DNA from 2 places in the Aliirhizobium cellulosilyticum genome. Region 1 is predicted to be linked to the other one. Evidence: predicted binding sites of a transcription regulator. Region 1 holds the regulator's gene; the other holds the start of a gene.
What was found. Region 1 encodes PhoB, which activates phosphate uptake and scavenging genes when phosphate is short. Its sites were predicted from a motif close to TGTCATNNANCTGTCAT; they were not measured.

Region 1 (15,771 bases):
CTGAGCAGGGTCTCGCTTTCGGCATGGTCAACTCGCTTGCCCGCGGCATGGATATCCTGACGCTGGACGAGATCGACAGGGTCGGCAGCAACCCTGCCGAACTTCGAAGCGCGCTCGGCGCCAAGGGCGTTGCGCTTGCCGGTGATCCGGAACCGTACATGGTCGAATCCGCCGGCGACCTCAATGCGATGAACAAGATCAGCAACCGTGTCATGACGGCTGTTGTGCTGATCGTTGCGCTGATTGGCGCAGGTCTTTCCTATACCCGCATCTCGCATCGCTTCCGCGCCCGCAACAGGGTCGAACGTGTCATCCTTGGCGCGCTTGTCGTCGCTTCGTCGATCGCGATCATCACGACGATCGGTATCGTCATGTCGATGCTGACGGAAGCCGGCCACTTCTTCGGCCGCGTTCCTGCCTGGGAGTTCTTCTTCGGCACCGTCTGGGATCCGCGTTTCGCTGCAGCCGGTGCGAGCGCCTCTGAGGGCCAGTTCGGTCTGATCCCGCTGTTGCTCGGCACGCTTTATATCGGCTTCGTCGCAATGCTCGTGGCCGTACCGGTCGGCCTGTTCTCGGCAATCTACATGTCGGAATATGCCTCGCCGAAGCTTCGTTCGATCGCCAAGCCGCTGCTCGAAGTTCTCGCCGGTATCCCGACCATCGTCTATGGCTTCTTCGCGCTGACCACGGTCGGTCCGTTCCTGCGGGATCTTTCCTCCAGCATCAACGGCATCGCCACCGGTGATTTCGCCAACTTCATCCAGGCGCAGTCGGTTCTCACGGCCGGTTTCGTCATGGGCATCATGCTGATCCCTTACGTTTCCTCGCTGTCGGACGACATCATCACCGCAGTGCCCCGCGCCCTTCGTGACGGTTCGCTCGGTCTCGGCGCAACCAAATCGGAAACCATCAAGAAGGTCGTCATGCCGGCTGCTCTGCCGGGTGTTGTCGGCGCTCTCCTGATGACCGCCTCCCGTGCCATCGGTGAAACCATGATCGTGGTTCTCGCTGCCGGTGTGGCGGCCCGCATGCAGCTCAATCCATTCGAGCCGATGACGACGGTGACCGTCAAGATCGTCAGCCAGCTGACGGGCGACCTTGAATTCACCTCGCCGCAGACGCTCGTCGCCTTCGCACTGGGTATCACACTCTTCGTGATCACGCTTTGCCTCAATATCTACGCGCTCTTCATCGTGCGCAAATACCGGGAGCAGTACGAATGACCGACGTGGTTTCTTCCCCCGCCGGCGTCCTGGCGAAGCCCGCCCGTCGCGATATCGGCATCAAGCGCCGCTACGCCGCAGAACGTCGCTTCCGCGCCTATGGCATCGCCGCCCTGTCCTTCGGGCTTCTTTTTCTCGCGCTGCTTCTGTGGTCGGTCGTTTCCAAGGGATATACCGCCTTCCAGCAGACGATGATCACCGTTCCGGTCGAATTCTCCGAACAGATCATCGACAAGGATAACGAGCGCGCCACCGATCCGCAGAAGCTGGTGACGGCCAATTACCCGCTCATCGCCCGTAATGCCGTCGCCAAGGTGCTCGGCGTTGCCGAAACCGATCGTTCGGGTCTGCGCGCCGTCAACCAGATGATCTCGGACGGCGTTCGTGGCCAGCTGCGTGACATGGTTGTCGCCAACCCACAGATCATCGGCACGACCCAGACGGTCTCGCTGCTTGCCGCCGGCGATATCGACAGCGCATTCAAGGGCCAGATCGATCTCTCCGTGTCGGAAAACAACCGTAAGGTTTCCGACCAGCAGGTCGGCTGGATGAACCAGCTTGCGGAATCCGGCGCCCTCGGAAAGCACTTCAACACCGGCATTTTCGTTAACGGCAATTCCAGCCGTCCGGAAGCTGCCGGCGTCGGCGTGGCCTTGATCGGCTCCTTCTACATGATGCTGATCGTGCTCGTCCTGGCGCTGCCGATCGGCGTTGCCGCCTCGATCTATCTCGAGGAATTCGCGCCGAAGAACAAGTTCACCGACCTGATCGAGGTGAACATCAACAACCTCGCGGCCGTCCCCTCCATCGTTTATGGTCTCTTGGGTCTGGCGGTCTTCATCAACTTCATGGGCCTGCCGCGCTCGGCTTCGCTGGTCGGCGGCCTGGTCCTGACGCTGATGACGCTTCCGACGATCATCATCGCCACCCGCGCTGCATTGAAGGCGGTTCCGCCATCGATCCGTGCGGCGGCTCTCGGCCTCGGCGCCTCGAAGATGCAGACCATCTTCCATCACGTCCTGCCGCTTGCCATGCCGGGCATCCTGACCGGTACGATCATCGGCCTGGCGCATGCTCTCGGCGAAACCGCACCGCTGCTCCTGATCGGCATGGTCGCCTTCGTCGCCAACTATCCGACGACGCCGATGGATCCGTCGACAGCACTGCCGGTGCAGATCTACATGTGGGCAAACGAGGCGGAACGCGCCTTCGTCGAAAGAACTTCGGGAGCGATCATCATCCTGCTCCTGTTCCTCGTGGTCATGAATGTTGGTGCAATTCTGTTGCGTCGGCGCTTCGAACGCCGTTGGTAGGAGATCGACACAATGAATATGTTGTCAGAAGCAGCAGTTGAGAAGGCGCTGGACAAGAAGATGAATGAAGTCGCGTACAAGATGATTGGCAAGGACGTATCAGTCTATTACGGCGAGAAGCGCGCGCTTTTCGACGTGAACCTGAATGTCCGCGAAAACACGGTGACGGCGCTGATCGGCCCCTCGGGTTGCGGCAAGTCGACCTTCCTGCGCACGCTCAACCGCATGAACGACACGATCGAGGGCTGCCGCGTCACCGGCAAGATCACCCTTGATGAAGATGATATCTACGACAAGGAAATCGATGTCGTGGAACTTCGCGCCCGCGTCGGCATGGTGTTCCAGAAGCCGAACCCGTTCCCGAAGTCGATTTATGAAAACATCGCCTACGGCCCGCGCATCCATGGTCTGGCCCGCAACAAGGCGGATATGGACCAGATCGTCGAAGCCAGCCTTCAGCGCGCCGGCCTCTGGGCGGAAGTCAAGGATCGTCTTCATGAAGGCGGGACCGGTCTCTCCGGTGGTCAGCAGCAGCGTCTCTGCATCGCCCGTGCGGTTGCAGTTTCGCCGGAAGTCATCCTGATGGACGAACCCTGCTCGGCGCTCGACCCGATCGCCACCGCAAAGGTCGAGGAACTGATCCACGAACTGCGCGCCAACTATACGATCGTTATCGTCACCCACTCGATGCAGCAGGCCGCCCGCGTATCCCAGCGTACCGCCATGTTCCACCTTGGCCAGCTGGTCGAAGAGAACGACACGGACAAGATGTTCACCAATCCGGATGACCAGCGCACCCAGGATTACATCATGGGCCGCTTCGGCTGATTGGCCGTTGCCTGTTGCCCGCTGCTACGGATTTTGAGGACAAAGAGATGGTATCAAGTCATATCCTGTCGGCCTACGACGAAGAACTGAAGTATCTGCGCCGCCGCATCTCGGAAATGGGTGGCCTTGCGGAACAGATGTGCGGCGATGCCGTGCGCGCCCTGGTCAATGGTGACTCTGCCCTGGCCCAGAAGGTTATCTCCGACGACGTGATCCTGGATCACGCCGAGCGCGAGATCCAGGACAAGGCGATCGTCACTATCGCCAAGCGTCAGCCGATGGCTGCCGACCTGCGCGAAATCATCGGGACGCTGCGCATCGCAGCCGATCTGGAACGCGTCGGCGATCTCGGCAAGAACACCGCCAAGCGCGTCATTGCGGTTCAGGGCCATGGCGTTCCCCGCAAGCTCGCCCGCGGTCTGGAACACCTCTCCGATCTCGCGGCTGTACAGCTCAAGGAAGTGCTGGATGTCTATGCCAGCCGTTCGGCCGAAAAGGCAGAAGCGATCCGCCTGCGCGACGAAGAAATCGACGCCATGTACACGTCGCTTTTCCGCGAACTCCTGACCTACATGATGGAAGATCCGCGCAACATCACCACCTGCACGCATCTTCTGTTCTGCGCCAAGAACATCGAGCGTATCGGTGACCACGCGACCAACATCGCGGAAACCATCTACTACATGACGACGGGTGCTGTGCCGGAAGGCGAGCGTCCCAAGGACGATACGGCGAACACCGTCGGCGCGATTGCTGACTGATTTTGCCTGTCTGATGGAGTGTATCTAGTATGCAGCCGAGAATTGCGGTCGTGGAAGACGAGGAGGCGCTCAGCGTCCTCCTCCGTTATAATCTCGAAGCCGAAGGCTACGAGGTCGAAACCATTCTGAGAGGTGATGAGGCCGAAATCAGGCTTCAGGAGCGTGCTCCGGATCTTCTGGTTCTCGACTGGATGCTGCCAGGCGTTTCCGGCATCGAATTGTGCCGGCGCCTGCGCATGCGGCCAGAGACCGAGCGCCTGCCGATCATCATGCTGACAGCGCGCGGCGAGGAAAGCGAACGTGTTCGCGGTCTGGCGACCGGTGCCGACGACTATGTCGTCAAGCCGTTCTCGACGCCGGAACTGATGGCGCGTGTCAAGGCGATGTTGCGCCGTGCCAAGCCCGAGGTTCTCTCCAGCGTCTTGAAATGCGGTGATATCGAACTGGATCGCGAGACCCATCGCGTTCATCGCAAGAGCCGTGAAGTACGCCTTGGCCCGACCGAATTCCGTCTCCTGGAATTCCTCATGGTCTCGCCTGGCCGCGTCTTCTCGCGCTCCCAGCTTCTGGATGGCGTCTGGGGCCACGATATCTATGTCGACGAACGCACCGTCGACGTGCATGTCGGCCGCCTGCGCAAGGCGCTGAACTTCTCCAACATGCAGGATGTCATCCGCACCGTTCGCGGTGCCGGCTATTCGATGGAATCCTGATACGCGGGATAGCATCTGGAATGCAGGTTTCTCAGCCCGAGTGCGGTCATCCGCCTCGGGCTGAAGCATTTCAGGCCTTGGCTTCTTCCTGCCACTCAGGCAGCGGAAAGATCCGGTCGTAGGCCAGATTGAAGAAGAACGCATAGACCAGGTAGAACAGGGCGAACGAGATATCCATCACGAGCGCCTGCATCAGGCTCACGCCCAGATACCAAGCGATGAACGGCATGAGCACGATCAGCAGTCCGAGTTCGAACAGCACGGCATGTGCAACGCGCAGCGCCATGGTTTTCTGCGTACCGCCGCGATACGTCTGCATCAGGTGGTCGAAGCCGAGATTGTAGAGATAGTTCCAGCCGGTCGCCAGCGTTGCCGAAACGATCCCGACGACACCGATATGTTCGACCGGTATGCCGAAGACGAAAGAGGCGAGCGGTGTGAAAATCGCAAGCCCGATGATTTCGAAGCTGATTGCGTGACGAATACGGTCGCGTGTCGTGCGCATTTTATACCCCATTGGGTTATCCGGGTCGTCCCGGCATCAATGCCCATTCTGGGGGAGGTCGTCCTCACGCCTTTTCAGATAGGTGTTTGTGGCGCAGGAGGCAAGGCGCAGGCGGGCAAGGCTGCCTTGCAGAACCCGCAGCACGGCAAACAAAAAAGCGGGCCGAAGCCCGCTTGATCGTTGTTTATGGTGCCGAACTTTACGCCCGTGCAGCGCTCGGACGGCGGCGCTCGTTGACCGGCTGGTAGGCGAGCTTCGCATGGTAGGTGCAGTAAGGCGAATTATCCGGGGACTCACAGCCACAGAAGTGGAAATCGTCCGTCAGCGGATCGCCGACGGGCCACTTGCAGGTGCGTTCGGTCAATTCGGTCAGCGCCAGCTTGCGGGAAATCGGCAGGACAACGTTGGAAGCGGGACGGTAGACCAGTTCCTGCGAAGCCTCGAACTCGACCTCTTCCTTGAGCGCGGTTGCGCCGACCGGACGGGCGACCGGGCGTGCTGCCGGACGGGTGGCGAATGTCTGCTGGGGACGGGAAGTAGTTGCTGCTGGGCGCTTTGCCGTACGGTTCGTCGCGATTGTGCCGCCCGCCTTTGCGCGGCCCGGCAGGTTGAGGCGATGGACCTTGCCGATCACGGCATTGCGGCTTACGCCTCCAAGTTGTGCGGCGATCTGGCTGGCGCTCAAGCCTTCCGACCACAACCTTTTCAGTTTTTCAACGCGCTCGTCCGTCCAGTTCATGCCCGTTCTCCGCCTTTGAACGTTGGTGGCATGCAGAATCCCTCACCAATGTCGCGCGATACATCTCGCAACAGGCACTATATCTATGCTTTTGGTGACTAGTTCCGCCGCATGCAGTCTAGTAATTGATCTTTAACCTAGAGGTCCGCAGACTCCGTGACAAGAGTCCCCGGAATCGCCACGAATCGATTTCCCGGTTTTCCCCAACTTGCTTTCCGGGAGAGTCATTTTTGTCACAGCTGTCGGCAGGGTTGCGTCCTTGCAGCAAAATGCCTTGAAGCCCCAGATTTCCGTGAGTTTTATTGACATCACATGGATGAGTGGCGATAGTGCCGCGGCCGCCCCGAGGGCGGCATTTTGATTTTTTGAATATCCGCAATCGGATGCATTAGGAGTGAGCCGCCATGGCTGAATCTGCGCTTTTCGACACCTTTGCCCGGGCCCCGCTGCGCTTTGAGCGTGGCGAAGGCGTTTGGCTTGTGACGGAAAGCGGCGAGCGATATCTCGACTTCGGTGCGGGTGTCGCTGTCACGTCCTGCGGCCATGCCAATCCGCATCTGGTCGAAGCGCTGAAATCGCAGGCCGAGAAGGTCTGGCATCTGTCCAATCTTTATGAAATCCCGGAGCAGGAGCGCTTGGCGCGCCGTCTGGTCGACGCAACCTTTGCGGACAAGGCCTTCTTCACCAATTCGGGTGCGGAAGCGCTGGAATGCGCAATCAAGACGGCCCGCCGTTATCACTATTCCAAGGGGCACCCGGAAAAGTTCCATATCATCACCTTTGAAGGTGCCTTCCACGGCCGGACGATCGCAACGATCGCAGCCGGCGGCCAGGAAAAATATATGGAAGGCTTCGGCCCCAAGGCTCAGGGTTTTGATCAGGTGCCCTTCGGTGATCTCGATGCGCTGAACGCTGCGATCAACGAGAACACCGGCGCTCTGTTGATCGAGCCGATCCAGGGCGAGGGCGGTGTGCGTCCGGTTCCGAAGGAATTCATGCGCGAGCTGCGCCGCATCTGCGACGAAAAGGGTCTTCTTTTGATCCTCGACGAAGTTCAGACCGGCGTCGGCCGTACCGGCAAGCTCTTTGCCCATGAATGGGCCGGCATCACCCCTGACATCATGGCGATCGCCAAGGGTATTGGCGGCGGCTTCCCGTTCGGCGCATGCCTTGCAACGGCAGAAGCCGCATCCGGCATGAAGCCCGGCATCCACGGTACCACCTATGGTGGCAACCCGCTGGCCATGGCCTGTGGCAATGCGGTGCTTGATATCGTGCTCGCCGACGGTTTCCTGGAAAACGTTCGCGATGTCGCACTCGTCTTCCGTCAGGGCCTTGCTGCGCTCAAGGATCGTTTCCCGACCGTGATCGAGGATATTCGCGGCGAGGGCCTGTTGCTCGGCATCAAGGCAAAGGTGCCGGCCGGCGACCTGATCTCCGGAATGCGCGATCAGCATATGCTGGCCGTCATGGCAGGCGATAACGTCGTCCGCATTCTGCCGCCGCTTGTCGTCACCGCCGAGGAAGCGCGCGAAGGTCTTCGCCGTATCGAGCGTGCTGCCGAAACGCTGTCGGCTGACCAGCTGAAGAAATCCGCTTAAGAATACGTAGAGAGGGCGCCTTCCGGTTCCCTCCGTTAGGGAACAAGGTAATGGCATCTCCCAAGCATTTTCTCGATCTTTCCGCTGTGTCGGCGGGTGACCTGCGCTCCATCCTCGATGATGCAAAGGTGCGAAAGCTGGCAACCAAAGCCGGCACGGCTGACAAGCCGCTGGCCGGCAAGATGCTGGCCATGATTTTCGAGAAGCCGTCCACCCGCACCCGCGTCTCCTTCGATGTGGGCATGCGCCAGCTCGGCGGCGAGACGCTGTTCCTGTCGGGTACCGAGATGCAGCTCGGCCGCGCCGAGACGATCGGCGACACCGCCAAGGTTCTGTCGCGTTATGTCGACGCGATCATGATCCGCACCACCGATCACAAGCGCCTTCTGGAACTGGCCGAACATGCCACCGTGCCGGTCATCAATGCGCTGACAGACGACACCCATCCCTGCCAGATCATGGCCGACCTGATGACCTTCGAGGAACATCGCGGTCCCGTCGCCGGCAAGACGATTGCCTGGACGGGCGACGGCAATAACGTGCTGCATTCGCTCGTCGAAGGTTCGGCCCGTTTCGGTTACCGCATGAATATGGCCGTTCCGATGGGTTCCGAGCCGCATGACAAGTTCTTGAACTGGGCGCGCAACAACGGCGGCGAGATCATGCTCACCCACGATGTCGAGCGCGCGGTTGCCGGCGCCGATGTCGTGGTCACGGATACCTGGGTTTCGATGAACCAGGAACACAAGGCGCGCGGCCACAACATCTTCCAGCCCTATCAGGTCAATGAAGCGCTGATGAAGCAGGCCAAGGCCGATGCGCTGTTCATGCACTGCCTGCCGGCCCATCGTGGCGAGGAAGTCACCGACGCCGTGATCGATGGCCCGCAGTCGGTCGTCTTCGACGAGGCTGAAAACCGCCTCCACGCCCAGAAGTCCATTCTGGCCTGGTGCTTCGGCGCGATCTGAGCCTGTCTTCTGGCTCTTGAATTGGCTTGAAGCCGGCACCATTTGTCGGCTTTCAAACGCGCAGTGCCTGGTGCCGGCGCTTCAACAGACATCCCCGACATTTTCGAGCGGCCCAGCGGTTCCGCTTGCCGGCCTGTTTGTGTAAAGGTCGGGGACAAGGCCCGAGACGATCGGTGTGAAGGAGTAAGATGATGGCGGAAGCAACCGTGGAACTGAAGGACCTCCACTTTGCCGGAGACGACAGGGTTGTTCCCTTCCAGGTCGAGGGCCTGGATGTTCGTGGCCGTGCGGTGCAGCTTGGGCCGCTTCTCAACACCATTCTGGGTCGCCATGATTATCCGGCTCCGGTTGCAAGGCTGCTTGCAGAAGCACTGGTGCTGACGGCATTGCTCGGTACTTCGCTGAAATTTGATGGCAAGTTCACAGTTCAGACCAAGGGCGACGGACCCGTCGATCTTCTCGTGGCTGATTTCTCCACGCCGGATGCGCTTCGCGCCTATGCCCGTTACGACGAGGATGCACTGGCTGCTGCCGTCAAGGATGGCAAGACCTCGCCGCCGGAGCTTCTTGGTCAGGGCGTACTCGCCTTCACCATCGATCAGGGCAAGGGCATGCAGCCCTATCAGGGCATCGTGCCGATGGACGGCTCGTCTCTGGAAGAGATTGCCGGCGTCTATTTCCGTCAGTCGGAACAGATACCGACCCGTGTCCGTCTTGCCGTGGCCGAGCTTTTCGACCGCGATGAGGACGGCAAGCCGCGTCATAATTGGCGGGCAGGCGGTCTGGTCGCCCAGTTCCTACCCCAGGCGCCGGAGCGCATGCGTCATCCGGATCTCCACGGCGGTGATGGCGACGAACGCGATACCAGCGTCACCGATGATGCCTGGGATGAAGCCCGTTCGCTGGTCGAGACGATCGACACTGACGAGCTGACCGATCCGCAGGTCGCGATCGAACGGCTTCTCTATCGCCTGTTCCACGAGCGTGGCGTGCGGGTTTATGAACCGCAGACGGTCTTCGATCGTTGCAGCTGCTCGCGCGACAAGATCAAGGGCGTGCTCGCCGGCTTCACGGCGGAGGAAATCGAGGCAAGCCAGGAAGATGGCCAGATCGCCGTCACCTGCGAATTCTGCTCGACGACCTATCGTTACGAACTGGCGGAATTCGCTCCGGCCTGAGCCGCAGGGCTCAATTCAGCACCCGGTTCAGCCCGGGTGAATCCAGCGAGAAGGCGGGGATGTCGACCTTGAAGACCTCGCCTTCTTCCGTCTGCATGTCGTAATAGCCGAACATCATGCCGGATGGCGTGTCCAGTGGGCAGCCCGATGAATATTCATAGCTGTCGCCCGGCTGCAGGCGCGGCTGTTCTCCGACGACGCCAAGCCCGTCCACTTCGTCGACCAGACCGTTCTGGTCGGTAATATGCCAGTAGCGGTGAACCAGCTTTACCGTATGGATCGAGTGGTTCTCGATAACAATGCGATAGCCCCAGACATAGCGGCTCTCTTCCGGACTGGACTGCTCCTCCAGATAGAACGGCTCGACGGCAACTTCTATGTCTCTTGTCCGGGCGCGATACATGGACAAATACCTCAAAACTACAGCGCCGGATATCGTTTCTTGCACGTCAACCACGCCGTAGAACATGGAATCTACATCCCCGCATATCGTACACACGGCATCGAACGTCAAGAAAACTCGCGGTTTACGCGAGAAACTGTGATCTGTTCTTGGAATTAGGGATAACTGATATGGTGAATCCGAAAACCGGATTCACCATATCGACGGGCCGAAAAGACCTCAGATAGAAGCCAGAGCCTTGGCAAAATCTTCAAGCAGATCTTCGCCGTCCTCGATGCCGGCCGAGAAGCGCACGGTGCCGGGCGAAATGCCAAGCTCTGCACGCGCCTCGTCGGTGAGGTTCTTGTGCGTCGTTGTTGCTGGATGCGTGATCAGGCTGCGGGTGTCGCCGAGATTGTTGGAGATCGTTACCACGTCCAGCGCGTTCTGCAGCTTGAAGGCAGCTTCCTTGCCGCCCTTCAGCTCGAAGCAGACCAGCGTCGATCCGCCGCTCATCTGCTTGGCGATGATGTCGGCCTGCGGATGGTCCTTGCGGCCCGGATAGATGACCTTGGCGACATGCTTGTGCTCTGCCAGGAAGTCGGCGATCTGCGAGGCGTTGTCCGTCTGCGCCTTGACTCGGATCGGTAGCGTCTCAAGTCCCTTGATCAGCGTCCAGGCGGTAAACGGCGACATGGCCGGACCCGTGTGGCGATAATAATCCTGCAGATGCTCGTCCACCCATTCCTTGTCGGAAAGGATCACGCCGGCAAGGCTGCGGCCCTGGCCGTCGATATGCTTGGTGGCCGAATAGACGACGATGTGGGCGCCGAGTTCCAGCGGCTTCTGGAAAAGCGGCGTGGCGAACACGTTGTCGACCACCACCTTTGCGCCGATCTGGTTGGCAAGCTTTGCCACGCCGGCAATGTCGACGATCTCGAGCGTCGGGTTGGTCGGGCTTTCGAGGAAGAACACCTTGGTATTCTTCTGGATCGCTTTCTCCCAATTGGCGAGATCGCGGCCGTCGATGAGCGTGCATTCGATGCCGTAGCGCGGTGCGAGCGTCTCGACCACCCAACGGCATGAGCCGAACAGCGCGCGGGCTGCAACGATATGATCGCCGGCCTTCAGCTGGCAGAGCAGGGCGGCGGAAACGGCGGCCATGCCGGATGCCGTGGCGCGGGCTTCTTCCGCACCTTCCAGCGCACACATGCGCTTTTCAAACATGTCATTGGTCGGGCTGCCGTAGCGGGCGTAAATGTAACCTTCGGTCTCGCCCTTGAAGCGCGCTTCCGCGGCTTCCGAACTGTCGTAGGCAAAGCCCTGGGTGAGATAGATCGCTTCAGACATTTCGCCATATTGCGAACGCAGCGTACCGCCGTGGACGAGTGTAGTTGCCGGGCGCCATTTGTTTGTCATGCTAGTCCTCAATCCAAAACAAAAAAAACCGGCCGCGAAAGCAGACCGGTTTTAGCAACCCGGTCTTTTTAGCCACTTGTTTAACGTGGCTGCAAGCCGACCGGCAAATCACCACGGGATAAAGCTGGCTTACGCCTCGCATTCGCTTGCGTCAATGCCCTGCATTTGGTTTTGTCACCGCCAAATTTTGAAAGAAACGATCATGGCTCGCGACACGGGAATTCTGGCGGACCGCGCAATTGCGGCGCTCTTCGAAACGGGACGGCTGTTCTCCGAACGGGATCTCGACCGCGATCAGATTCAGCCGGCCAGCTTGGACCTTCGTCTGGGTGCCAAGGCATTTCGCGTGCGCGCCTCCTTCATGCCAGGTCCAAACAGCCTCGTTTCCGATAAGCTCGACCGGTTGAAGCTGCATGTTGTCGATCTGTCGGAGGGCGCGGTTCTGGAAACCGGCTGCGTCTATATCGTGCCGCTGATGGAAAGCCTCGATCTGCCGGCAAATATGTCGGCGTCGGCAAATCCGAAATCCTCGACCGGCCGTCTCGATATCTTCACCCGCGTCATCACTGATCATGCGCAGGAGTTCGACAAGATCCCGGTCGGTTACCGCGGCCCGCTCTATCTCGAAATCTCGCCGCGCACTTTCCCGATCGTCGCCCGACAGGGTTCGCGCCTGTCGCAAATCCGCTTCCGCATCGGCAATGCCCTCCTGTCGGAACCTGAACTCTTGCATCTGCACGAGACCGAAACGCTGGTCGCATCCTCGATGCCGAACGTGTCCGGCGGCGGTATCGCGCTGTCGATCGATCTCAAGGGTGATGCGAATGGCCTGATCGGTTATCGTGGCAAGCATCACACGGCCGTAGTCGATGTCGACAAGAAGGCCCAGCACGATGTTTTCGATTTCTGGGAGCCGCTCTACAGCCGCGGCCGCAACGAGCTGATCCTCGATCCGGATGAGTTCTACATCCTCGTCTCCCGCGAGGCCGTGCATGTGCCGCCGCTTTATGCCGCCGAAATGACCCCTTTCGATCCGCTGGTCGGCGAATTCCGTGTCCATTATGCCGGCTTCTTCGATCCGGGCTTCGGACACGAAGCCGCAGGCGGACGAGGCAGCCGCGCCGTCCTGGAGGTCCGCAGCCACGAGGTGCCCTTCATCCTCGAAGACAGCCAGATTGTCGGACGCCTCGTCTACGAGCATATGCTGCAGGCTCCGGAAGGCCTTTACGGCTCGGGCCTCGGCTCGAACTATCAGGCTCAGGGCCTGAAACTGTCGAAACATTTCCGCGGCTGAGCATCACGCTCGATCCCGGTTGGGCGTTTCGAACCGTATCTGCCCGACCAATCCCGATGCCGCAGACAACCCAGCCGGCCTTGACAGCCGCGATCCGTTGTTGGAAACCTGCACGCGCAAGCGGGTGTAGCTCAATGGTAGAGCAGCAGCTTCCCAAGCTGAATACGAGGGTTCGATTCCCTTCACCCGCTCCAGCCACCTTTCCCGCCAAGGCCAAAGCTGCCTATACCCCTGATGATGAGCCTCCCGGCATAAGACGTCTTTGAAGCCGTATCTTCGGCTTGGGTGAGATGGTTCGTTCTGCTGGCGCAGCCCAATAAGAAGGCCAGTCAACGCGCTTCCGGCAAAGGTCGACTGTCACGAACTTTCATTGATCCACCCGGCAAGCCTGAGGCGGAGCCAACGATTATTCATGGCGTCGGATAGCGGTTGCGGATCGCGCGCATATAGTAGCCACCGGGCGAACTCGCATCACACAGATCGGCGATGACAACGGCGGGAACCTCGCAAAACTCGCGAACCTGCCCGTTGGACATGAATACCGTCATGCGGAACGACATTTCGTCATACTCGACGGAATCGATAAGCTTTGATCTGAGATGGATACGCATGAGTTCCCATCCTGTTTCGCCGGCCTCCCTGCATTGAAAATAGTCGGGCATGCCATCGAGTCAATAATGATGAATTCATCTATCAAGATGTTTGGCAGTGCCTGCATGTGTAGGACTGCGATTGGGAAATGAAATTCAAGTAAAATAAATGATTGTTGTGTTGCGGGTCTGGAAGATCATCGTGACAATACGCGAGGCCGTTTCCATTGGTGTAGTGTGTATATCGGAAATTTGGTTCGACTTTGATTTTTGAGAATACGTGCGGCATCTTTCGAATATTGATGTGATGGATGACGCCAGACAATTCTTACGACGCACGTTATTTCGGGAAAAGGATTTCCATGCAGAAGTTTGCCGCATTCCTTGGTCTCCTCATCGCAATTTTGAGCTTCCCGGTATCGGCTGCTTCGACGAACCTTCTATTCGGGCGTGGCGTCAATCTCGTCGGGAATAACGGTTATTATACCCAGTCCACCACCTGGGCGACCGATGAGGGAATGAAATATTACCTGGGAAAGGGCATGCGCGTTTTCCGACTGGTTTTCGCCTGGGAATGGATTCAGCCAAGGCTCGGCGGAGATCTCGATCCAACCGTGCTTGCGGCGCTTGAACGGGAGGTTGATTTTCTGACGGGTGCTGGGGCCACGGTCATCGTCGATGTACATAACTTCATGCGCCGGGACCTCAATTTCGACAGGCAACCGAAGAACGAGGTCATCATAGGCGAGGCTCAGGAAGTCTCGGCGGCCCATTTCTCTGATCTCTGGGTCAGGCTCGCTATGAAATTCAAGACAAATCCCCGCGTCATGTTCGGCATCATGAATGAGCCGCACGATGTGGACGGCATCAAGCTTGCTGCGACCTACAATACGGTGCTGAAGGATATTCGCGCAACCGGCGCGACCAACACGATCCTATTGGATGGATACGGTTTCGCCCATGACCTGTCCTGGACGGGGCAACCGCTTGGAAAACCGCTCGGGCCGCTCGTCCGTGATCCCGGCAACAATCTGGTCATCGACGTTCACCGTTATCTTGACGACTACAGTGCCGGACAGAAACAGACCTGCAATCCTGGATCAGGTGCCACAGTTCTGGTGGAGTCGACGGAATGGGCGCGCGCCAACAGGATGCGGTTGTTTCTCGGCGAATTCGCGGTGGCCAAGAATGAGGCTTGCTATAAGGAACTGCGAGACCTTCTGGCATATTTTGCCGCCAACTCCGATGTCTGGACCGGCTACACCTGGTTTGGTGTCTATGCCGGACAGAAAGGCTACCATACGCCTGATCAGGGCTTCTGGTATTCGATCGATCCGGGCGGACCCGATGCGCAGGACTTTTCGGGCGCAACGCCGGATGATCCGCGCATGAAGATCCTGCTCGAAGGTCCGTGAGGCCAGTAGAACGTCTGGATGCATTCGACGGAAATTGTCGTCATGCGGTTTCAGTCCGTTGATGTCGGCGCATGCGGTGTCTTGTTCCAGTGGAACGGATTGGTCTTGAGTTCGATCACCGCCCGCCAGGCTGCAGCCGAGATCATCAGCCAGTAGAATGGCACCATCACCCATCGCCAGCCGATCTGCCGCTTTTCATGGTCGATCATCGACCCGACCCCCAATCCCAGGAAGATCAGGTAGCTTCCGAGGATGTTGACGAAATCCATGACGAACAGCGAGACGACACCGAGTGGCAGGTCGTTTTTGGGTGCGTCGAGCATGGCGGATGCCCCGAGCCAGAGGAAAACGAAGATCAAGGGGTGAAGCAATGCCGAGATCAGCATCCCGCCCACCATCAGCTGGAAAGTCACAAAAGCGGGCAGGCCCATCTCCCGCATCAGCCTCGCCGGATCGCGCATCAGCACCAGCCATGTCTGCAGCCAGCCTTTATACCAGCGGGCGCGTTGCGCCATCCAGACGGAAACCTGTACCGGCGCGTCCTCCAGTGTCTGGCAGGTCAACACGTCCGAACGGTAGCCGAGCCGATAGAGGCGCAGCCCCATATCTGCGTCCTCGGTCACATTATATGGATCCCAGCCGCCGACTTTCTTCAATATTTCGGTTTTGAAATGGTTGGACGTTCCTCCGAGCGGCAGGGGCATTCGTCGTCTGGCGAGCATTGGTAATAGGCCCCTGAACAGTGCGGAATATTCAAGCGAGAACAGGGCGCTGAGCGGTGATTTCCGGGCATTGGCAATGATCAGCGGCGCCTGCAGGCAGGCCAGTTCGGGCGGCCCGTT
Region 2 (15,771 bases), on a different contig from region 1:
GAGGCGTAGATCCCGCAACACCGGCAGGGCGTGAGATTGCTTGCCGGCGTTGCTGTTTTTATGCCCTTGTTATGCTCAGTGTGCGCTCAGAAGCGCATCCTTGTTATTGGCAAGATAACCGGAGAGAGGCTGCGGCTTGCTGCCCGTGAGCTTTTCAAAATCGCTCGTTACCAGATCGAAATTTCCGGCCCGGATGTTGGCGTCGGCAGATACCAGCATCTTGACCAGAAAATCAGGCAGGCCGGCCGAGGTCAATCCGCCAGCCAGTTGTTCGTCGGTCACATGCACGACATTGAGCTGCTTGCCAGAGGCCTTGGAGACAAGCGCCGCGATCTCTTCGGCATTCAGGCTTTCTGATCCTGTCAGGGTGAGGGTGGTGCTACCGGCCGGCGGATTTGCAAGGGCGGCGGCTGCGGCGCGGGCGCAATCGTCACGGCTGATATTGGAGACCTTGCCTGCGCCATAGGCCGTGTACCAGGTGCCGGTTTCCAGATTGTGCGGCATCGACATCAGATAGTTGTCGTCATACCAGGCGTTGCGCAGGATCGTGTAGGCAATGCCGGTTGCCTTAATGGCTTCTTCGGTGCCCAGGTGATCGGGTGCGAAACTTACCAGCGACTTGTCCGGGTTCGGCATGGACGTGTAGAGGATGTGCTTGACGCCGGCCTTGGTGGCGGCGGCGACTGCCGTCTTGTGCTGCTTCAGGCGATTGCCCGGGGTGGCGAGGTCATCGGTGGAGATGATCAGGACGCGATCGATGCCGGCGAAGGCTGCTGCAAGGCCCGCCTCATCGGTGAAATCCGCTTTGCGGGTTTCGACGCCCTTGGCGGCAAGATCGGCCAGCTTGGACGTGTCGCGGCTTGCCGCGACGATGTCGCCTGGCGAAACCTTCGATGTCTCCAGAAGGTGATTGAGGACTGCGCGGCCGAGCTGGCCTGCGGCGCCGGTGACGAGAAGTTTGGTCATGTCGTTTCCTCTTGCAATGCCGCCGGATTATCCCGGCATAATTGTTGGTCTCAAAAAGAGACTAGCACTAGAATAGGAATTGACGCGCCTCTGTAAAGGAGGCACATTTCCGGGAGATCGTTACCAAAAGGGAACTACCAGAATGGACAACATAGCACGAGTGAACACGCTTGCGGGCGAGCCGTGTGATATGTCCACCTGGGATGCGGGCAACTGTCCGGTTCGCGACGTGATGAACCAGATTGCCGGCAAGTGGTCGACCCTTCTTCTTGAGGCACTTGCGCAGCGGCCATACAGGTTCGGAGAGTTGCGACGGCTTGTGCCGGATATTTCCCAGAGAATGCTGACACAGACTTTACGCGATCTCCAGCGCGACGGTTATATTGATCGGCAGGTTTTTCCGACCAAACCGCCGAGCGTCGAATATCGCATGACCGACCTCGGCCATTCGTTGTTTGCGCCCTTATCGAAAGTGCTCGCCTGGGCCGGAGAAAACCACGCTGCCGTAAAGGCTGCACGTGCGAAATATGACGCAAGCGAATTGGGATAAGGTTCAGCGACTGACCTACTGGACGAGGACCGGGTTGCGGCATGAGGCACCACCGACCCGCACGTCGACTTCCCCGACCTTGACGCCGATGGTGGACAACACGCTGTAGAGAACCTGATCGAGTGGCGTGGTCAGCAGCCTCAACGTATCTGCGAGGCCACCGAGCAATGCGGATGGCACCTCGACCCTCAGTCCCAGGATTTCGACTTCGAGCTGCAGGTTCTTGAGCAACGAATCCACAAGCGTAGAGACGGTATTTTTCGTCGATGCCTGTTTTATCTTCTGACTCGATATGTCAGACGGAGAGAAAGACAGCTGCGTTGCGTTGACATTCGTTGCATTGGCATAAGCAAGCGCCGTCAGGTTTAGTGCAGGCGTGGCAACCATCTTGGTCTTGGTCACTCGCGGGTCCTTGCCGAAATTGGCGAAGGCGGATTTGTCCACATCGCCGAGCGACAGTTCCAGCACTCCGGGAACCGCTTCCACATTCACCGTCGCGCCTGTCGATCCGCTGGGGCAACTGATCGACGCCATGCGACCTTCCGCATGCGCGACTTCGAGATAAAGCGGCACCTTGATCCTGATGCCCAGCAGGCCGGTAATGCCGTCGACCGTGGTCGTCAGCGAGATGCGGGTCTGGGCAGTTCTTACGATCGAGCCGGTCCGGCCTATTCCCAAAGCCTTGGATCCGACCGGCGGCTCGCCGATCGCAACCGACAAGGTCAGGCCGCCGAGGCCGGGAATTGTAGCGCCGAGATCGAGATCGATCTGGTTGGTGCCGCCGTTTGCGGCGTTTGCCGTGGCGCTGATAACGTTGAATATGTCGGTCTGAACCGCCAGGCCATCGCTCTTGCCGATCAGCCGGGATCCGAGCGGACCGATATCCATGATGTCCTTTAGCTTGACGGTAAGTTTGGTGGTGCCGAGCGTCTTCTCCAGCGACTTGACGGTCGCTGCGACGGCAGGCGTCACTCCCGTCGTCTGGCCGATGGCATTCAGAAGGGTACCGTAAGAAATGTCGGTGTTGAGCAGATCATTATAGGTGCCGGCCGTCAGGTTCAGCTTGATCGCCAGCTGATCAAAGACCTTGAGCAGGTCGACATTGGCACTGGCCAGCGATTGATAGTCCATAACCGACAACGACAAGGTGGTGCCGAGGAGATTGCCGAGCAAGGCGTTGACCACGCCGCCATTGAGGCTCGCAAGCCGCGAGCCGACAGAAAATGCCGCCATCTTGTCGATCGCGGCCGTTCCGCTGGCGTTCAGCATAGGCGCCTTCGCCAGTGAACCGCCAAAGAAGAGGCCCCCCTTCTGATAGACGGTGACGCGGACCGCGTCATAGGGGGCGACACCGGACTGGAATCGGGTGCCGACGGCAACGGAGGAATCGGCCTGATATTTTCCGGCGATCACTTCGGCATAAGCCTCGAACTTGTCGAACACGGTTTCCAGGCTGAAGGCGACCGGTGCCCCCTTGTTCAATAACTGGCCGTTCTTCAGGACGGCGACGTTCTTGTTGTTGAGGGCCATATAGTCCACGACCCCGGTTTCAGGGCTGCTGGGGTTCGCCGCGGCTGAAATTGCCGAAAGGTCGGCAGTCGTCTGCAACTCGCGCTGTTGCAGCGTCAGGTAGCCATAGTCGACGCCGAGTGCCAGTGCGCTGATCATGATCGGCAGGGACAAGGCGGCCGTGATGGCGACGTTGCCGCGACGGTCACCGAACCATCGTTTGATCTGTTGCATCAGATGCCTCCGACACGAACCGTTGCGAACCGTTTTATCTGGTTGCTCGGCATCGCATAGGTGAACAGATTGAAAATCGGCAGGTTGCTGGCGTCATAGGTGAGGGCGACGGTGAACTGGTTCGGATTGCCGGGGTCGGCCTGTGCGATCAGTGTCAGCTTTGATTTGTCGAGCAGCGTGCTGTCTATCATCGAGCGATTGATAAAATCGGTAGCGAGGGTTTTGCGCTCTGTATCGCTCAGACCGGCAACGGCGGTGCGCGCAGCGTCCGCCGCCAGTTGCTGAACTGAATGGGCAGCGGACAGGTAGATGCCGTAGGCGATCATGCTGAGCAGGGCGATAAAGAAAAGAGGTGAGACGATGGCGAATTCGACCGCCGCCGCACCTGAACTGTTGGTGATGAACCGCCGGATACGCATCCGTCTCCTCCGAGCTTTTTTGTCGGATTATCGGCATCATCAATTAAGGCATCACTAAAATAGATGCATTGAATATAGTAAAGTGACCTGAAGTTGTGACGACAGGATTCGACGATCGAGTACAAGCTGGCAATCCTTGTGGAAAATTGCCGCCAAAGACCGTTGCGGCATTTGCGTCACCGCATTAAATCTCGGTCATGACCCAGACCGATCCCAAGACATTGCGTATCGCTGTTGCCCAGCTCAATCCGACGGTCGGCGATGTCGCCGGCAATCTTGCCCTGGCCCGCGAGGCTCGCCGTGACGCCGCCCGCGAGGGTGCCGATCTGCTGATGCTGACGGAGCTTTTCATTTCTGGCTATCCACCGGAAGACCTGGTGCTCAAGCCTTCCTTCCTCAAGGCCTGCCTCAAGGCTGTGGAGACGCTGGCGGCAGAGACGGCGGATGGTGGGCCGGGTGTGCTGATCGGTTTTCCGCGCCAGGGCGAGACCGGACGGCATAATTCCGTCGCGCTGCTCGATGCCGGCAAGATCATCGCCATCCGCGACAAGATCGATCTGCCGAACTACGGTGAGTTCGACGAAAAGCGCGTCTTTACCGAAGGATCGATTTCAGGCCCCTACAATTTCAGAGGGATTCGCATCGGCGTTCCGATCTGCGAGGAAATCTGGAACGACATGGGCGTCTGCGAGACCCTGGCCGAGAGTGGTGCGGAAATCCTGCTCGTGCCGAACGGTTCGCCTTATTATCGCGGCAAGCTGGATGTCCGTTATCAGGTGGCCTTGCGCCAGGTCATCGAAAGCGGTCTGCCGCTGATCTTTGCAAACCAGCTCGGTGGCCAGGATGAGCTTGTCTTTGACGGCGCAAGCTTCGCCTTCAACGCCGACAAGTCGCTGGCCTTCCAGCTTTCGCAATTCGAGACGGCGTTCGTCGTCACCGAATGGAGACGTGAAGAGGATGGCTGGCGCTGCCAGCCCGGCCCGATGGTCCGTATTCCCGAAAAGGAAGAGGCCGATTACCACGCCTGCCTGCTCGGCTTCCGCGATTATGTGAACAAGAACGGTTTCAAGTCGGTCGTGCTGGGCCTCTCCGGTGGCATCGATTCGGCTGTCTGCGCCGCGATCGCCGTTGATGCGCTCGGCGAGGAGAGGGTGCGCACCATCATGCTGCCCTATCGCTACACGTCCGAAGACTCGTTCAAGGACGCCGCGGACTGCGCGAAGGCGCTCGGCTGCCGCTACGATATCGTGCCGATTTCCGATCCGGTCGAAGGGTTCCTGGCATCGTTGTCCGACATGTTCGAAGGCACCGACCAGGGCATTACCGAAGAGAACCTGCAGAGCCGTACGCGCGGCACTATCCTGATGGCGATCTCCAACAAGTTCGGCTCGATGGTTGTGACGACCGGCAACAAGTCGGAAATGTCGGTCGGCTACGCGACGCTTTATGGCGACATGAACGGCGGCTTCAACCCGATCAAGGACCTCTACAAGATGCAGGTCTATGCGCTGGCCGAATGGCGCAATGAAAATGTGCCGGCAGGCGCTCTCGGCCCGTCCGGCGAGGTAATCCCGAAAAACATCATTTCCAAGGCCCCTTCGGCCGAGCTTCGGCCAGACCAGAAGGACCAGGATTCGCTACCGCCCTATCCGGTGCTGGACGATATCCTCGAATGCCTCGTCGAAATGGAAATGGGCACCGAAGACATAGTGGCCCGCGGCCACGACGTCGCAACCGTCCACCGCATCGAGCATCTGCTCTATCTCGCCGAATACAAGCGGCGTCAATCGGCTCCTGGCGTGAAGATCACCAAGAAGAATTTTGGCCGCGATCGCCGTTACCCGATCACCAACCGTTTCCGGGATCGTTGAGAGGGAGGCGCCCTTGGCACTGCGAAGCTCCATCGAGATCTACAATGTTCGAACCCGCCAGAACCGAGTTGTCTGGCAGACGGAGGAATTGTTCGAAGCGCCGAACTGGTCGCCGGACGGTGACTATCTGATGCTCAATGCCGATGGTCTGATCTATCGTTTGTCTCCGGATGGTGATTCCGGTCCTATTCGGGTCGATACGGACTTCGCGACACTCTGCAACAACGACCATGGCATCTCGCCAGACGGCGCGCTGATTGCGATCTCCGACAAGGTCGAGTTCGGTAAGTCGGCGATCTATGTTCTGCCGGCCAGGGGCGGCACGCCGAAGCTCGTCACCGAAAGCCTGCCATCCTACTGGCATGGCTGGTCGCCGGACGGAAAGACGTTCGCTTATTGCGGTATCCGTGATCAGGTCTTCGATATCTATACGATCGGCATCGACGGAAAGAACGAGACCCGGCTGACCTTCGGCGAGGGCCGCAATGACGGGCCGGATTATTCGCCGGACGGTCGTTGGATCTATTTCAACTCCAGCCGCACAGGGCTGATGCAGATCTGGCGTGTTCCGGCGACCGGCGGCGCTGCCGAACGCATCACCGACAGTAACTATGGCGACTGGTTTCCGCATCCGTCACCCAAAGGTGACAAGGTCGTTTTCGTATCCTATGACGCCGAAGTCTTCGATCATCCGCGTGATCAGAATGTTCGCATCCGGCTTATGGATGCCGATGGGGGCAATGTCGAAACGCTATTCGAGCTTTTTGGCGGGCAGGGCACGATGAACTCGCCCAACTGGTCACCGGATGGTGATGAATTTACCTATGTGCGTTATTTCCCTGCGGCGTGAACGGCCTTGCTTCGGCCGGGTTCAGTCAGCATAAGAGCCTCCGTCAGGTGCCCATCCTTGATGGGAGAATCGGGAAGCCGGTGAAATTCCGGCACGTGCCCAACGCTGTGAGGCTGACGCTTATCCTATTCATGCCACTGGATTTCTCCGGGAAGGCGGCGATGAGCGGATGAAGCCCAGTCAGAAGACCGGCCTGACGAGATGGACCGATCCGCGCGGACGGCGGGCAGGTTGGGTGGATTGCGCCACGCCGTGACGGCGGCAGCAATCCGCAGGCGTTGTTGGGGAAAGACGATGCGACCTGATGATTTGAACAATGGCCTGGTGGCCGCCGAAGCTTTTACCGATGACGAGCGTGCCGCCGTTTATCGCGCCATCGAAACGCGCCGCGACGTGCGCGATCAGTTTCTCTCCAATACGATCCCGGATGATGTGCTGCGCAGACTACTGGACGCCGCCCATGCCGCCCCGTCGGTTGGTTTCATGCAGCCGTGGAACTTTATCCTCATCCGTGACGAGGCGGTTCGCCAGTCCGCTTGGGAGGCGTTTTCGCGCGCCAATGAAGAAGCCGAGGCGATGTTTCCGGAAGAGAAGCGCAGCACCTACAGGAGCCTTAAGCTCGAAGGCATCAGAAAGGCGCCGCTGTCGATCTGCGTCACCAGCGATCCGGATCGTGCCGGTCCGGTGGTTCTGGGGCGTACACACAACAGCCGCATGGACAGCTATTCGACCGTCTGTGCCATCCAGAACCTCTGGCTCGCAGCCCGCGCGGAAGGGATCGGCGTCGGCTGGGTCAGTATCTTTCATGATGAAGATGTTCGAGCGCTCCTCGGCATTCCGGACCGCGTCGAGATCGTAGCCTGGCTGTGCCTCGGTTATGTCGATCAGTTGTATGGAGAACCCGAACTGGCGATAAAGGGCTGGCGCCAGCGTCTGCCTCTGGAAGATCTCGTCTTTCAGGACGGTTGGGGTCAGAAATAATCAAGGCTGCAGCTGCTGGGGGCCGCTGGATTTCGGATTGGCGAGGTCGATGTCTTCTTCGGGGAAGAATTGCGGCCCGACGGAGCGAATCTTTTTGCCGGGATCATAGGGACGATCCGGCGGGAACTGGACGGGTGCTTCTCTTGCTGGCGCAGGTGAGGCGCTGCCGAGATGGGTGATGCTGGAATTCGGATCGTCCACCTTTGGCCCAGTCTGCGTCTCCTCTCCCGGCCTTGGCAGTGCCAGCCCCCGGATCCGCAGGCGTTCTTTATCGTCAAGTTCCGTCTGGGTATCGAGGTCAGTGGGCGTGCAATTGTTGGAGCGGATCGCCGACAAGATCGCAACGCGCTCTTCCGATGGCTGCAGTAGCGAGCGGGTATTGTTGCGTTGCTCGGTGATTGCCGCGCGCTCGTCTTCCAGCCGTTGCAGCGTGTCCTGCATGTAACCGCATTCATCATCGCCGTCGGAAGGCGCTCCAAACGTCACGATGCTGCCGCTGTCGCAACCTTGCCTGCGCATGTCGATCCTGAGTTGCCGGATATCCGCGTTGAGCGCGCTCAGATCCTGAGCGTAGCGACGCACATTGCTGCTCGTGCCGATGATCTGCGGGGTGCTGTTGAGGCGGCGATAGAGATTGGCGCAGACCTCGACATCGCGCGAAAAGGCCGCCTGAGGCGCAAGCAGCGAGGCAAGCATCAGCGATGTCAGCATCTGCGGCTTGGAAAATGTCATGTCTCACCTGTCGCATGGCTCTGCGGGGATCAACCTGGCATGTCGAGCATGCGGGAAGCTTGCCTTGAAGCTTCCCGCATCTCTTGTCATTTCACCAGCGCAAGCGGTTCCGCCTGGGACGCCTCGACGACGGCCAGGGCCGCCATGTTGACGACGCCGCGGGATGTTACGGTCTGCGACAGGATATGCGCCGGTTTGGCTGTGCCGAGCAGGATCGGACCGACATGCAGTCCGTCCATCATCGTCCGCACGAGACCGAGCGAAATGCTGGCAGCATCGAGGTTCGGGAAGACCAGAAGATTGGCTTCGCCGGTTAGTGTGCTGTTCGGCATGGCGCGCTTGCGCAGCGCCTCGTCCAGCGCTGAACCACCCTGCATTTCGCCATCGACTTCGAGTTCCGGCGCATCCTTGCGGATGATTTCCAGAGCCGCACGCATCTTGCGGGCGCTTTCCGAATCGCGGGAACCGAAATTCGAATGGCAGATCAGCGCGGCCTTCGGCACGATGCCGAAGCGGCGAACTTCCTGAGCGGCGAGGATGGTGATTTCAGCAATCTCCTCGGCGGTCGGATTGTAGTTCACGAACGTGTCGGTGAAGAACATCGCGCCACGCTGGGAGATCAGGAGGCTGAGGCCGGCATTGGTGCAGGCACCGGCGCGCTTGCCGATGATCTGGTTGACGTCGCGCAGGTGGCGATCATAACGGCCTTCAACGCCACAGATCAGCGCATCGGCTTCGCCACGCTTGACCGACAGCGCGCCGATCACGGTGTTGTTGGTACGCACGATCGTGCGGGCGGCTTCCGGATTGATGCCGTTCCGGCCAACCAGTGCAAAATAATCCTCGACATATTCGCGGTAACGCGGATCGTCTTCCGGATTAACCACGCCGAAATCGACATTCGGGCGGATGCGGATGCCGAAGCGTTCCAGACGCGCTTCGATGACGGAAGGACGGCCGATCAGGATTGGGCGGGCAATCTCTTCCTCGAGCAGAACCTGGGCCGCGCGCAGTACACGCTCGTCTTCGCCTTCGGCAAAGATCACGCGCTTCTTTTCAGACGCCTTGGCTGTCGCGAAGATCGGCTTCATCACAAAGCCTGAACGCCAGACGAAACGGTTCAGCTGGTCGAGATAGGCTTCGAAATCCTGGATCGGACGGGCAGCAACACCGCTTTCGGCAGCGGCACGCGCCACTGCCGGGGCAATGCGCAGGATGAGGCGCGGATCGAAGGGTGACGGGATAAGATAGGTCGGGCCGAAGATCGGCGTCTCGCCGGAATAGGCCTTTGCTGCAACGTCCGATACTTCTTCACGGGCAAGCGCTGCGATGGCCTTGACTGCGGCCATCTTCATTTCCTCGTTGATCGTGCTCGCGCCGCAATCGAGCGCACCGCGGAAGATATACGGGAAACAGAGAACGTTGTTCACCTGGTTCGGGAAGTCGGACCGACCGGTGCAGATCATCGCGTCGGGGCGCGCCTGGCGGGCGAGTTCCGGCATGATTTCCGGCGTCGGATTGGCAAGCGCCATGATCAACGGCTTTTCCGCCATGCGCACAAGCAGTTCCGGCTTCAGGACGCCCGGAGCAGAGAGGCCGAGGAAGACGTCGGCGCCGTCAATGCTGTCGGCCAGAACCCGATTGTCACTCTTCTGCACGTAGACGGATTTCCACTCGTCCATCAGCTCTGTACGGCCCTCATAGACGAGGCCTTCGATATCGTGGACCCAGATGTTCTCCTTCTTCGCGCCGAGCGATACGAGGAGATTGAGGCAGGCAAGCGCTGCCGCGCCGGCGCCCGACGTGACGATCTTGACGTTGGTGATCGACTTGCCGGCCAGCTCCAGGCCATTCAGGATCGCGGCTGCAACGATGATCGCGGTACCGTGCTGGTCGTCATGGAAGACCGGGATATTCATCTTCTCGCGCAGCTGGCGCTCGACTTCGAAACATTCCGGCGCCTTGATGTCTTCAAGGTTGATGCCGCCGAAGGTCGGCTCGAGCGCAGAGACGGTCGAGACCATCTCGTCGATGCCGGCGGCATCGATCTCGATGTCGAACACGTCGATGCCAGCGAACTTCTTGAACAGGACAGCCTTGCCCTCCATCACCGGCTTGGATGCAAGCGGGCCGATATTGCCGAGACCGAGGACTGCCGTGCCGTTGGAAATGACGGCGACGAGATTGGCGCGCGCCGTATAATCGGCAGCGGCTTCCGGATTGTCGCGGATTGCGAGGCAGGGGGCTGCAACACCCGGAGAATAGGCGAGCGCCAGGTCGCGCTGGTTTCCGAGCGGCTTGGTCGCCTGGATTTCCAGCTTGCCCGGACGCGGATGTCGGTGGAAGAACAGCGCCTGTTCGTCAAGATCCGCACTGCTCGGTGGGGCCGACTTTGATTTATCCTGCGCGTCCATGCTCGCTCCTGCTTTAGTCTGTTTTCCCGGTCCATATGGGGAGAATGCGGCCCCTCATTACATCAAACAGCGGCGCGTAACAGCAGCTAATTTGATCGATGTAAGGAATTCGCGAGGGCAGCTGTCACACCGAAAAGACCTCCTGTCATCATCCTGAAACAAGACTCTGGTTTTCAGGCGGCGGGGCTGGCTATGAAAGGACGATTTCCGTGACAGCGACAGGTGAGACCAGGAATTTCAGGACCTTGTTCATCTCCGACGTGCATCTCGGCTCGAAGGCGGCGCGGACGGAACTCCTGCTGGATTTTCTCAAATATCATGAAGCGGATACGGTGTTCCTAGTCGGTGACATTGTCGACGGCTGGCGACTGAAGCGCAGCTGGTTCTGGCCGCAAGGCTGCAACGACGTGGTTCAGAAGTTGTTGCGCAAGGCGCGCAAGGGCGCCCGCATCGTCTATATCCCCGGCAATCACGATGAGTTCCTGCGGGATTTTCCCGGCACCCATTTCGGCGGCATCGAAGTTGCGGATCGCGCCATCCACGAAATGGCTGACGGCAAGAAATATCTCGTGCTTCACGGCGACGAATTCGACGTGGTCGTGCGCAACGCTCGCCTTCTCGCCTATCTGGGCGACTGGGCCTATGACGCGGCAATCGCCATCAACGTCGTGCTGGCGGCGGCCCGCCGTCGTCTCGGCATGCCTTACTGGTCTTTTTCTGCCTGGGCGAAGCTGCAGGTCAAGCATGCGGTCAATTTCATCGGTGAGTTCCAGAAGGTCGTCGCCGACGAGGCAAGGCGCAACAAGGTCGATGGCGTCATCTGCGGTCATATTCACCACGCGGTGATGACCGATATCGACGGCATCCATTACGTCAATACCGGTGACTGGGTGGAAAGCTGCACGGCAATTGCCGAACATCATGACGGAACGCTGGAACTGATTACCTGGCGCGACATCAAGGTGACAGCCGAGTTGCATGCCCTGCCGGCACCGGCGAAGACGAAGAACATGCAGGCTGCCTGACCTGACGAAATCTTCACGACCGATACACTTTGTTTTCGCATAAAACGTGTAATCCGGTTTTCATTGCAAACGGCGATGATAGTCTTCGCAGACTTTCATCGCCGTTTGTGATTCCGTGAATATTGCCGCAAAATCGTCTGCCGCTCCGCCGCAGTTTCAGCTTCGCTGCTCGCTCGCCTATGCCGCACCGATGTCGCTCAACGGCATTCTCGTGCCTTATCTGCCCGTATGGCTTCATGGCCTGAACTTCAGCGCAATGCAGATCGGCGCGATCCTCGCGGCCCAGGTGGTGTTTCGCGTTTTTGTCGCCATGGGGACGGGCTCTCTCAGTGCCCGTGCTCGCGATCCACGCCATATTCTCGCATGGTCCGCGGCGACATCGATATTCTCCATCCTCGGCCTGATCGTCAGCGGCGATTTCTGGGTCGTGCTCGCCGCCGTGGCCGTACAGGCAGCGTTGTTTGCCCCCTATACGCCAATCGTCGAATCGATCTCGATCTCCGGCGTCAAGCGCTGGGGATTTCATTACGGAAAGATGCGGGTCTGGGGATCGGTCGGGTTTGTGGTGACGACGCTGATCGCCGGAAGTCTCTCGACGGCCATCGGCAATATCGCGATCCCGCTCATGCTGGTTGCGGTCCTCCTGACCTCATTTGCCGTCGCCTTCATCGCGCCCCGGCTCGACCAGGAGATCGGCAGGCGCACGGTCGCAGCGTCTCCACGGGCATCACGTCGTCCGCTCGGCGCCTCCGTCCATCTCCTCTTGATCGGTGCATCGCTCATCCAGTCGAGCCACGGGATGTTTTACGGTTTCAGCACGATCCAGTGGCAGGGCATGGGCTTTTCGAATGCCGTGATCTCCGCTCTCTGGTGTATCGGCGTGATTGCCGAGATCGGTATCTTTTTCATCTCCGGCAGCCTTGCAAGACGCCTGACACCCTTGGGGCTACTGCGTTTCGGTTGCCTGATGGCGATCCTGCGCTGGGTCTTCTTTCCGTTCGGCTCGGATGTCTGGTATTACGGGATACTGCAGATCTTTCACGCATTCAGCTTCGCCTGCGTTCATTTGGGGCTGCAATACCGTCTGTCTGAAATGGTGGCGGAGGATCAGCAGGCATCGGCGCAGGGCGTCTATGTCGCCTATAACGGGGCATTTCTGGCGATCTCGACCCTGCTTGCCGGCGTCATCTACCGGCAGCTGGAAATCTATGGTTATTTCGCCATGGCTCTACTGGCCGTGATGGGCCTTGTCGTTCTGGTGCTCGCGACCCGTTCTCAGCCCCAGAGTTCGGCAAGCGGAGGATAGACGAGCGAGCCTTCATAACGAAGCCCGCCCGGACGGTCGCGGGCAAGAAGCAGCGGCCCGTCGAGATCGGCATAATTTGTATCCTGCGCAAGAAGCACGGCTGGCGCCATGGCAAGCGATGTTCCAACCATGCAGCCGACCATGATCTGAAACCCCAACCGTTGGGCTTCCGCCTTCATCACCAGCGCTTCCGTCAGTCCGCCGGTCTTGTCGAGTTTGATGTTTACTGCGTCATACCGGTCGCGCAGGGAGGATAGATCGGCAGTCGAGTGGACGCTCTCGTCGGCGCAGATCGGTACGAGCCGCTTTATCCGAGAAAGCATCTCGTCCTTGCCGGCGGGAAGCGGCTGCTCGATCAGTGATATGTCCAACTCGGCGGCAATGGTCAGATGCCGCTCTATGTTATCCCCGGTCCAGCCCTCATTGGCATCGACGATGATCCGCGCATCCGGGGCCGAATCGCGCACGGCTCGCAACCTCGATTCGTCGTCCGCCGTGCCGAGCTTTATCTTCAGGAGCGGTCGTTCGCGGTTCCTCCTGGCATCCGCACCCATCGCCGCCGCATCCGATAGCGATAATGTGAAGGCGGTGACGATCGGATCCTGACCTGTTGCGCCGATCGATGCTGCGACGCTGCGGCCGGATTGCTTCGCTTCGAGGTCCCACAAAGCACAGTCAACGGCGTTGCGGGCAGCGCCGGGTTTCATCGCAGATTGCAGTTCATTCCGCGTCAGCCCAGCCTCGATCGCCTTTGAAACCGCCAGTATATCGGCCATCACGCCGTCCATCGTCTCGCCGTAACGGCGATAGGGAACACATTCGCCGCGGCCGGAAACTCCGTCTTTCGAAATGGTGCAGACGATGACATCCGCCTCGGTCTTTGACCCGCGCGAAATGGTGAATGTGCCTGCGATCGGGAAAGCCTCGATTGTTGCTTCAAGGTGACGGGGCATGGTTTTAAGCGTCCTGTTGTGGCAAATCCGGCCGATGCGGCTATATTGCGTTTTCCCGAAGCGCAATCAATGCATTGCGGCAGAGACCATTTGAAGCGAGCACCCGCACCCCGTGAGTTCCAATCTGGCAAAAATCAATAGTGAAGCCTTGCCGGATGGCGGTGAACGGTATGTTCTGACGGGTGATTGGCGCAATCATTCCGTGGCCCCGGTGCTCAAGGATCTCGACCAGTTCGAGAAGTCCGGAGGACAGGGCAAGGTCGAAATCGACCTCTCCGGCATCTCCGAAATCGACACTGCAGGCGCCTGGCTGATTCGTCGTCTGATGACGGCGAAAAGCGGCGAGGGGCGAGAGGCATCGCTTTCCGGCGGCAATGGCACGATCGAGGAACTGATCGGTGCGCTGCCCGAGACAACACCTGCGCCGCCTGCTCCCGCCGCCGACAAGCGCAGTTTTTTCGAGCGCGTTTTCACGCCGCCCGGAAAGCTTGTCTATGAAGTCGGCCGCGATTTTTACGCCGCGATGAACATTCTCGGCTCGGCGGTCCGTGGCGCCCAGCTTAAATTCGGTCGCGGCGCCGGTGTCTCTCCGGCTTCCGTTGTTACCCATATCGACCGCATGGGCGTACGTGCCGTGCCGATCATCGTGCTGATGTCTTTCCTGATCGGCGCGATAATCGCGCAGCAGGGGGCCTTCCAGCTGCGCTATTTCGGGGCGGAAATCTTCGTCGTCGATCTTGTCGGTATCCTGCAGCTTCGCGAAATCGGGGTGCTTTTGACTGCGATCATGATCGCCGGCCGCTCGGGCAGTGCGATTACGGCGGAAATCGGCTCGATGAAGATGCGTGAGGAGATCGATGCGTTGACCGTGATCGGCCTCAATCCGATCGGCGTTCTCATTTTTCCGCGTCTCGTGGCGCTGACCATCGCGCTGCCGCTGCTGACCATCATCGCCAATTTTGCCGCTCTTTATGGTGCGGCGATCGTCGCGCTGCTCTATTCCGGCATTACCTTCGACACTTATCTTTCTCGCCTGCATGAGGCGATCGACCATACCTCGATCGCGTCGGGCATGATCAAGGCGCCGTTCATGGCGCTGGCCATCGGTATCGTTGCTGCTGTTGAGGGCATGAAGGTCGGCGGCAGCGCTGAATCTCTTGGCCAACATGTCACCGCATCGGTCGTCAAAGCCATCTTCGCCGTCATTCTCATCGATGCGCTTTTTGCCATCTTCTACTCCGCGATCGATTTCTAAGGGGCATGGATTTGTCAGACCAGCAGCAGACCATGGAGAGGACAGCAAAGGACGACCGGCGGGTCGTACTTTCCGTGCGGGATCTGACCGTCGGCTTCGGCGACAAGATCGTGCTCGACAATCTCAACCTCGATATCTATCGCGGCGAAATTCTCGGATTCGTTGGAGCATCCGGTACCGGCAAGTCGGTGCTGATGCGCACCGTGCTGCGCCTTCTCCCGCACCGCTCCGGCACGATCGAAATCCTGGGCGCCAATTACGAGGAGGCGTCGGACGAGGAGCGTATGGCGCTCGACACCCGGCTGGGTGTGCTTTTCCAGCACGGCGCACTGTTTTCTGCTCTGACGGTGAAGGAAAACATCCAGCTGCCGATGCGGGAATATCTCGATCTTCCGCAGTCGCTGATGGATGAGCTCGCCTACGTGAAGCTCGAAATGGTTGGTCTGCCGCCAGATGCTGCAGACAAGTATCCGTCGGAGCTTTCCGGCGGCATGATCAAGCGTGCAGCACTTGCACGCGCTCTGGCGCTCGATCCCGATCTCGTCTTCCTTGACGAACCGACATCGGGTCTCGATCCGATTGGTGCCGCTGATTTCGACGCGCTGATCGCCAAGCTTCGCGACGCGCTCGGCCTGACCGTCTATATGGTCACCCACGATCTGGACAGCCTGTTTTCGGTCTGTGACCGTATTGCCGTGCTCGGACA

Region 2: the regulator PhoB is predicted to act here: its motif matches at 10,670-10,686, upstream of GGE33_RS06570 (UDP-2,3-diacylglucosamine diphosphatase).

Annotation. Positions count from the first base shown of each region.
Region 1 covers NZ_JACIGW010000002.1:739,512-755,282, reverse strand. Annotated here, with positions in the region: gene pstC (phosphate ABC transporter permease subunit PstC) at 1-1,223, shown strand, start outside; gene pstA (phosphate ABC transporter permease PstA) at 1,220-2,536, shown strand; gene pstB (phosphate ABC transporter ATP-binding protein PstB) at 2,549-3,364, shown strand; gene phoU (phosphate signaling complex protein PhoU) at 3,412-4,125, shown strand; gene phoB (phosphate regulon transcriptional regulator PhoB) at 4,155-4,838, shown strand; gene GGE33_RS12385 (PACE efflux transporter) at 4,909-5,343, opposite strand; gene GGE33_RS12380 (GcrA family cell cycle regulator) at 5,543-6,082, opposite strand; gene GGE33_RS12375 (aspartate aminotransferase family protein) at 6,487-7,683, shown strand; gene argF (ornithine carbamoyltransferase) at 7,734-8,651, shown strand; gene GGE33_RS12365 (Hsp33 family molecular chaperone) at 8,843-9,829, shown strand; gene apaG (Co2+/Mg2+ efflux protein ApaG) at 9,840-10,232, opposite strand; gene GGE33_RS12355 (O-succinylhomoserine sulfhydrylase) at 10,452-11,630, opposite strand; SAM riboswitch at 11,678-11,755, opposite strand; gene GGE33_RS12350 (2'-deoxycytidine 5'-triphosphate deaminase) at 11,833-12,924, shown strand; tRNA gene GGE33_RS12345 (tRNA-Gly) at 13,045-13,118, shown strand; gene GGE33_RS12340 (KTSC domain-containing protein) at 13,335-13,535, opposite strand; gene GGE33_RS12335 (glycoside hydrolase family 5 protein) at 13,877-14,929, shown strand; gene GGE33_RS12330 (glycosyltransferase family 2 protein) at 14,980-15,771, opposite strand, start outside.
Region 2 covers NZ_JACIGW010000001.1:1,384,514-1,400,284, forward strand. Annotated here, with positions in the region: gene GGE33_RS06525 (SDR family oxidoreductase) at 76-966, opposite strand; gene GGE33_RS06530 (winged helix-turn-helix transcriptional regulator) at 1,109-1,516, shown strand; gene GGE33_RS06535 (pilus assembly protein TadG-related protein) at 1,532-3,259, opposite strand; gene GGE33_RS06540 (TadE/TadG family type IV pilus assembly protein) at 3,259-3,678, opposite strand; gene GGE33_RS06545 (NAD+ synthase) at 3,876-5,549, shown strand; gene GGE33_RS06550 (TolB family protein) at 5,569-6,399, shown strand; cobalamin riboswitch at 6,428-6,610, shown strand; gene bluB (5,6-dimethylbenzimidazole synthase) at 6,694-7,380, shown strand; gene GGE33_RS06560 (hypothetical protein) at 7,381-8,112, opposite strand; gene GGE33_RS06565 (NADP-dependent malic enzyme) at 8,199-10,526, opposite strand; gene GGE33_RS06570 (UDP-2,3-diacylglucosamine diphosphatase) at 10,730-11,551, shown strand; gene GGE33_RS06575 (MFS transporter) at 11,667-12,857, shown strand; gene dgcA (N-acetyl-D-Glu racemase DgcA) at 12,827-13,810, opposite strand; gene GGE33_RS06585 (MlaE family lipid ABC transporter permease subunit) at 13,923-15,065, shown strand; gene GGE33_RS06590 (ABC transporter ATP-binding protein) at 15,098-15,771, shown strand, end outside.